DNA from 2 places in the Bradyrhizobium sp. WSM4873 genome. Region 2 is predicted to be linked to the other one. Evidence: riboswitches for the same ligand, from Rfam matches in the RefSeq annotation. Region 2 holds a riboswitch; the other holds the start of a gene.
The links. Region 2 has a riboswitch for glycine ahead of gcvT (glycine cleavage system aminomethyltransferase GcvT). Riboswitches for the same ligand answer to the same signal wherever they lie in the genome.
Positions count from the first base shown of each region.

Region 1: another riboswitch for glycine. It lies ahead of AC0L21_RS31905 (FAD-dependent oxidoreductase); the one in region 2 lies ahead of gcvT (glycine cleavage system aminomethyltransferase GcvT).

Region 1 covers NZ_JBVVPS010000035.1:56,279-59,686, forward strand. Annotated here, with positions in the region: gene AC0L21_RS31900 (trans-sulfuration enzyme family protein) at 119-1,294, shown strand; glycine riboswitch at 1,348-1,447, shown strand; gene AC0L21_RS31905 (FAD-dependent oxidoreductase) at 1,582-1,695, shown strand; partial or broken gene AC0L21_RS31910 (IS110 family transposase) at 1,701-1,938, shown strand; gene AC0L21_RS31915 (ParB N-terminal domain-containing protein) at 3,108-3,408, shown strand, end outside.
Region 2 covers NZ_JBVVPS010000002.1:370,002-373,409, reverse strand. Annotated here, with positions in the region: gene gcvP (aminomethyl-transferring glycine dehydrogenase) at 1-463, opposite strand, end outside; gene gcvH (glycine cleavage system protein GcvH) at 620-988, opposite strand; gene gcvT (glycine cleavage system aminomethyltransferase GcvT) at 1,000-2,148, opposite strand; glycine riboswitch at 2,292-2,380, opposite strand; gene alaS (alanine--tRNA ligase) at 2,603-3,408, shown strand, end outside.

The DNA.
Region 1 (3,408 bases), on a different contig from region 2:
ATAGCCCTCCAGACCTGCCGCTCGCGGGCAGTTCATACGATGCCGGCCGGCCCTCTTCGGGTGGTACGTATCGCGATAGGTCCGCGCAGAAAAGCAGAAGCGCTTGATATTAGGCCCCATGGACATCAGCTCGAACAACAACGAAACGCTGTGCGTCGCTCCGCCCCCCGCGTCGCTCGAAGGGTTTGCTAGTCTCTCGGTACCGCTTTATCGAGCTTCAACGATTGTTTTCCCAAACGCAGCGGCCTATCGCGCGCGTGCGACACGGTCGCCGGATGGCTATACCTATGGCCTCTCTGGAACTCCAACAACCCGGACGTTGGAGAACCAGCTGGCGGCAATTCATTCCGCAAGCCGATCTATCATCGTGCCGTCGGGGCAGTGCGCGATAACATCCGTTATGCTCGGCCTGGTGAACCATGGCGAGCACTTGTTGATCGCCGACAATGTCTATCCTCCGGTGAAGCTATTCGCGCGGACAATCCTTCAGTCCTTTGGAGTCGATACAGAGTACTTTGATCCGACTCGTCTCGCCGACCTCGACGCCAAGTTCCGACCTGGCGCAACCAAGCTAGTTTGGGTTGAGTCGCCGGGCTCAACCACGATGGAAATCTGCGATATCCCGGCCATCGCAGCGAGGTGCAGAAGATCTGGCGCGCTTCTGGGATGCGACAATACATGGGCGACTGGTTTGCTGTGTAGACCTCTAAGCCTGGGCGTGGATATCGTGGCCGAGGCGCTTACTAAATATGCAGGTGGTCACTCCGACCTACTTCTCGGTGCGATCATTCTTGATGATCTTGATCTGTATGCGCGTTTTCGGAGCACTTTGGGCGCTCTGGGGGTGGGCACATCCCCCGATGATTGCTCGCAGGCGTTACGGGGCATCCAAACGATGGCTCTTCGGATAAGGCACGCGGGCGCACTTGGCGAGCTATTCGCGCATCGCTTGGAAAAGTCAGGTCTTAAGGTCTTGCATCCATCTCTTCCTTCGTTCTCTGGGCATGCCTTATGGCAGCGTGACTTCGCGGGCTGCTCCGGTGTTTTTAGTCTTCTACTGCAGGGCGTCGATGTCGGCAAAGTTGACCGTGCTCTCGACCAGTTGAGGACGTTTGTCATCGGTGCTTCTTGGGGAGGAACGCGAAGCATTGTCGCCCCCATGACTGTCGCAGGCGAGCGGCAGGCAATGCCCTCGGAATTGCACCGAAGCTATATCCGACTGAGCCTTGGTCTGGAAAGCGCTGAAGAACTTTGGCGCGATCTTGAAAGAATGTCGGATGTTCTCTTGGGCTGATGTGCAACTGCACGTAACCCACGCTTAACGTTCGAGATATCGACGGGGCAATCTCAGGAACAGCGGGAGAGTTCGTTTCTGCTTCAAGGCTGAAACGGCGCCGACGGAGCAATCGCCCCGGAAACGCTTAGACAAAAGTACCGCTTTTCGGGGTTTAGCTCTGAAAAGCAGGACGGCAGTTCTGCGCCGATGGTGAAAGTCGTAGCCCTAGTGAGTGGGTGCGATGAAGCCCTTAGGCCAATGACAGAGGGGGGCAAATCACCCGCCGTGCGCGGGAAGTAACACCTATGACCACACCCGATACATCTTGCGTTTCCGTAATCGGCGCTGGAATTGCCGGCATCACAACGGCCTATCACCTCGCCAGGCGTGGCTGCCGGGCGACAGTCTTCGGCCGCTAGCCCCTGCAGTCGAGCTTTTGGAGACGCGCATGTGAGCGATGCCTTCGACACGATGCCGGTGAAGTCGGACCGCAACGACGCGCGTAACATCGCGCAGCTGATGCGGCTAGCCTGATTACGGCCGGTGCACTGCAAGTTATCGACGCGCAGGAAGTGCGAGCCCTGCTGACGGCGCGCAAGCTGGTGCAGAGCACGCTGCTGGACGTTGAGAACAGCCTGCGCGGAATCTTGCACGGCTTTGGTTCGCTCGGTTTCGATCTGGCCAGGATCGGACCGGAGGCTGGACCGCTATCGCAATAGCTTTATGCGGCCATGACGCCTGCGCTGCGGTGGAAACTCCCTTCACCAACGGTGGCCGGCTCTCTGCCTCGAACGCCGAGGTCTGGAACAGCTGGTCCACGGTACTGAAGGACATCAAGTTGATGTTCACGGCGGGAGCCTTGCTTCTCGTCAATCCGACACCGTCTTGGCACAAGATGTCGTGGATGGCGCAATTCGCTACGTCCATCCCGAAATACGAAGAGAACACAATCGCAACAGCACGCGAAGGGCGCGAACTCATCCCATGCGGATGGCGCAGGATGAAGAGATCACGGTCGAGTGTGAGAGAAAAGAAGCATCCTGCGCTTCCGTCACAGCAAGACCAAGTTCGACCCGGCAGCTCGGGTTTCCGCACTGCTGGCCAGGGGTGGCCTCGAGCGCCGAGCGGTGACGGCTGAGGAGATTTGCGCGATCGAGCCGTCGCTCAGACCCATTCGCTCGCGGTTCTTGAGCGCCCGCCCGACCCGATCCACAACACGCGACCATCGCGCACCTGGCCAGGTTCGCTGTTCCAGATTGTGGACTTGACGCAATTGTCGCACCGACAGGCTCTCGGCAGAGGTCCGAAATTAGAACGTCAGTGGCTCGACTATGCAAAACAGTAACAGGCACGGACCAAGATGGCTCGAGCTTGCGTTTCTCGAAGGAGCGATACAGAGCGTTCTATGAAATCATCGCCATCCAATACGATGCTGGTCAGGCGTGTCGATGTTAGAATAAAGACAATCGATGCGTAAGATTTCCGACAACCTGTGCCGGGCCGAACGCGCCAGTCTTTGTTCGTACTCACGTGCATCCCCGGCGCGCTAAAATGCATTACCAAAAGTCGCAAAGCGCTGCTTATTGACCCGGATGTTCGCCTCCACAGTGCGGCCGAACTACGATAATATGAGTTTCGAAGACGCAAATTGCGGGACAGTAATTTTCAGGCCTCCGATCACATATAAGGCGCAGCGCCTTGCGATCAGTGCCCTCAAAATTGCTTACCTTGGCACGATACCTGCTCATCTTCTCGTCAGAGCTCTTTCGCAGATCGCTTGTGTTTATCCAAGCGCCCCGTGGCGGAGCGAAGATGGGATGCGATTACTTAAATGAATGACGCTGGATCGAACTACTCCATAATCAAACTGCAAGTCACGCGGCTGAGGCCCACCGAAGAAATTGACATTGAACGAGCTAGGCTGCTGGCAAAGGCAATCAAGGAAGAGGGCAGGTGGACGGAGCCGATCTTAGTTGAACGCAGCCATTCTGTGATCATGGACGGTCACCATCGCTGCTTCTGTGCGATCGGACTCTGTTTGGCCGTCGTTCCATGCGTCCTGCTTTCCTACGACGACCCCAATTTGGAAGTAACCTATTGGGCCGATGGGGCACCTGTTGATGCGGCGCGTA
Region 2 (3,408 bases):
CGGCCGCGGTTGCCTCGTCGAGCAGCGAGGCGTTGGCGACGTCGAGCCCGGTGAGATCGCAGATCATGGTCTGGAAGTTGAGCAGCGCCTCCAGCCGGCCCTGGCTGATCTCGGGCTGGTAGGGCGTGTACGCGGTGTACCAGGCCGGGTTCTCCAGAACGTTGCGCTGGATCACCGCAGGCAGGATCGTGCCGGAATAGCCCTGGCCGATCAGCGAGGTGAAGACCTGGTTCTGGGCGGCGAGCTCGCCCATATGCGCGATCGCCTCGGTCTCGCTGAGCGGCTTGCCGAGATCGAGCGGAGTCGTCTGCCGGATCGAGGCCGGCAGCGTCTGCGCCATCAGCGCGTCGACGCTGTTCGCGCCGACCGCCTCGAGCATCGCGGTGACGTCGCGGGCGGAAGGGCCGATGTGGCGGCGAACGAAGCCGGTGGTGTCGCCGTTGGATTTGCGGTGCGCGGTCATCATGGGTCCTCGCTTTAGGTCATCTGTCGTCGTCGTCATCGTCCGCGAAGGCGGACGGTCCAGTACGCCGCGGCTTCTCGGTTCAATCCGTGCTGCCGGTGGCTACTGGATGCCCCGCCTTCGCGGGGCATGACGATCGGTTGGGTCTGCATCATCTCACGCCGTGTGGGCCTTGTACGCCGCTTCGTCCATGAGACCGCCGAGCTCGCTCTTGTCGGCCATCTTGATCTTGAAGAACCAGGCCTTGCCTTGCGCGTCAGAGTTTACCAGCGCCGGCTCGCTCGCAAGCTCGGGGTTGGTCTCGAGCACCTCACCGCTAACAGGCGCGTAGACGTCCGATGCGGCCTTCACCGATTCGACGACGGCGGCGGGTTCGGCCTTCTTCAGCGTGCGGCCGAGCTTGGGCAATTCGACGAACACGACGTCGCCGAGCTGCGACTGCGCGTAGTCGGTGATCCCGACGGTGGCGACATCGCCGTCGATCGCGAGCCATTCGTGGTCGGAGGTGTAGAGCGTCGTGGTCATTTTCTCAGTCCTCAGCGTTTGTAGGTGTTTTTCACGAAGGGCATGGCGGCGATTTGCACGGCCAGGCGTTGGCCGCGCACTTCGGCGAAGAGTTTTGTGTCGATCGCGCTCGATGCGGTGGGCACATAGCCCATCGCGACCGGCGCATTCAGGCTCGGGCCGAAACCGCCCGAGGTGACCTTTCCGATCGGCTCGGCGGAGGTCGCATTCGCAAACAGCAGCGCGCCCTCGCGCACCGGCGCGCGGCCCTCGGTGCGCAGGCCGACACGGCGGCGGGATGCGCCGTGATCGAAATGAGCGAGAATCTTTTCCGCGCCGGGGAAGCCGCCGGCACGCGCGCCGCCGGTGCGGCGGCTCTTCTGCACCGACCATTCCAGTGCCGCCTCGACCGGCGTGGTCGCGGTATCGATGTCATGGCCGTAAAGACAAAGCCCGCCCTCGAGCCGCAGGCTGTCACGGGCGCCGAGCCCGATCGGCATGACGTCAGCATTGTCCAGCAGCGCCTTGGCGAGCCGTTCGGCATCCTCCGCAGGAACCGAAATCTCGAATCCATCCTCGCCCGTGTAGCCGGAGCGCGAGACGAAGCAGTCGAGGCCGGCGACCTTGTGCGGGCCGGAATCCATGAACTTCATGGCGGGTGCCTCTGCACATAATTTCGCCAGCGCCGATTCCGCCTTCGGCCCCTGCAGCGCGATCAGCGCGCGGTCGGAGAGCTGCTCGATGATGCAGTCGTCCGAAAGATTCGCGCGCAGATGCGCCTCGTCCTCGGCCTTGCAGGCGGCATTGACGACCAGGAAGAGGTGATCGCCGAAATTGGCGACCATCAGATCGTCCAGAATCCCGCCTTCGGCATTGGTGAACTGGGCGTAGCGCTGCCGGCCCGGCGCGATCGCCAAAATATCCTGCGGCACCAGCCGTTCCAGCGCGCGGGCGGCGTCCTCGACCTTGCCGGATTTCGGCCGGAGCGCGATCTGGCCCATGTGGGAGACGTCGAACAGGCCGGCTGCGTTGCGGGTATGAAGGTGCTCCTTCAGGACTCCGGCCGGATATTGCACGGGCATGTCATAGCCCGCGAACGGCACCATCTTGCCGCCGAGCGAAACATGCAGGTCGTAAAGGGGGGTGCGTTTCAGGGAGTCTTTGTCGTCACGTGCAAGCATCGGGGGGCCCTCGGCGGTTCCCCGGGAACGATTTCCCGTGGACACCAGTCGAAGCCCCATCTGTCGCTGTGCCTGAGAGTATTATCCCGTCGGCGGACGCTGTCCGGATCTAAACCCGTCGGCGCCTCTTTCCAGATGCTGTCAAAGCCACGCGGTCCTTTTGCCTGAGAGTTTCCGGGGCGGTTGCTCCTTCGGCGCCGGTACCAGTGCCGGTCTCTCCCGACGTGGCCGTACGATACAGATGGGTAAAGACCACAGGCCGGCCAAGCCTGTCAACGCGGCATCGGCGGCTTTCCAACGGATTACGCGACTGCGGCAACGCCTTGATCTGGCTGCACAGTTTCTGGACAGCGAAGCTGGCCTTGTCTAAAAGCGCTTTGACCCGCAGATATCAGCCCAAACTCGCGGTTTGGATGGCTGGAAGGCGGGTGCAAGCACACCCGATTGGATGAACATGAGCGGCGTCAACGAGATCAGGTCGACCTTTCTGAACTTCTTTGCCGAGAACGGCCACGAGATCGTGTCGTCCTCGCCATTGGTGCCGCGCAACGATCCGACGTTGATGTTCACCAATGCCGGCATGGTGCAGTTCAAGAACGTCTTCACCGGCGTCGAGAAGCGGCCCTATCAGCGCGCCACCACGTCGCAGAAATGCGTTCGCGCCGGCGGCAAGCACAACGACCTCGATAATGTCGGTTACACCGCGCGCCATCTCACCTTCTTCGAGATGCTCGGCAACTTCTCGTTCGGCGACTATTTCAAGGAGCGCGCGATCGAGCTGGCCTGGACGCTGATCACGAAGGAGTTCGGGCTCAAGAAGGACAAGCTGCTCGTCACTGTCTACCACACCGACGACGAGGCGGCCGGGCTGTGGAAGAAGATCGCGGGCTTTTCCGAGGACCGCATCATCCGCATCCCGACCTCGGACAATTTCTGGGCGATGGGCGACACCGGCCCGTGCGGTCCGTGCTCGGAGATCTTCATCGATCGCGGCGAGCACATCTGGGGCGGCCCTCCGGGCTCCCCGGAGGAGGATGGCGACCGCTTCCTCGAATTCTGGAATCTGGTGTTCATGCAGTACGAGCAGGTGACGAAGGAGGAGCGCGTGGATCTGCCGCGTCCCTCGATCGACACCGGCATGGGCCTTGAGCGCATGGCCTGCATCATGCAGGGCGTCGACAGCGTGTTCGAGACCGATCTGTTCCGTCATTTGATCGACGCGACCGCGTCGGCTCTCGGAAGCGGACCGGACGAGAAGAC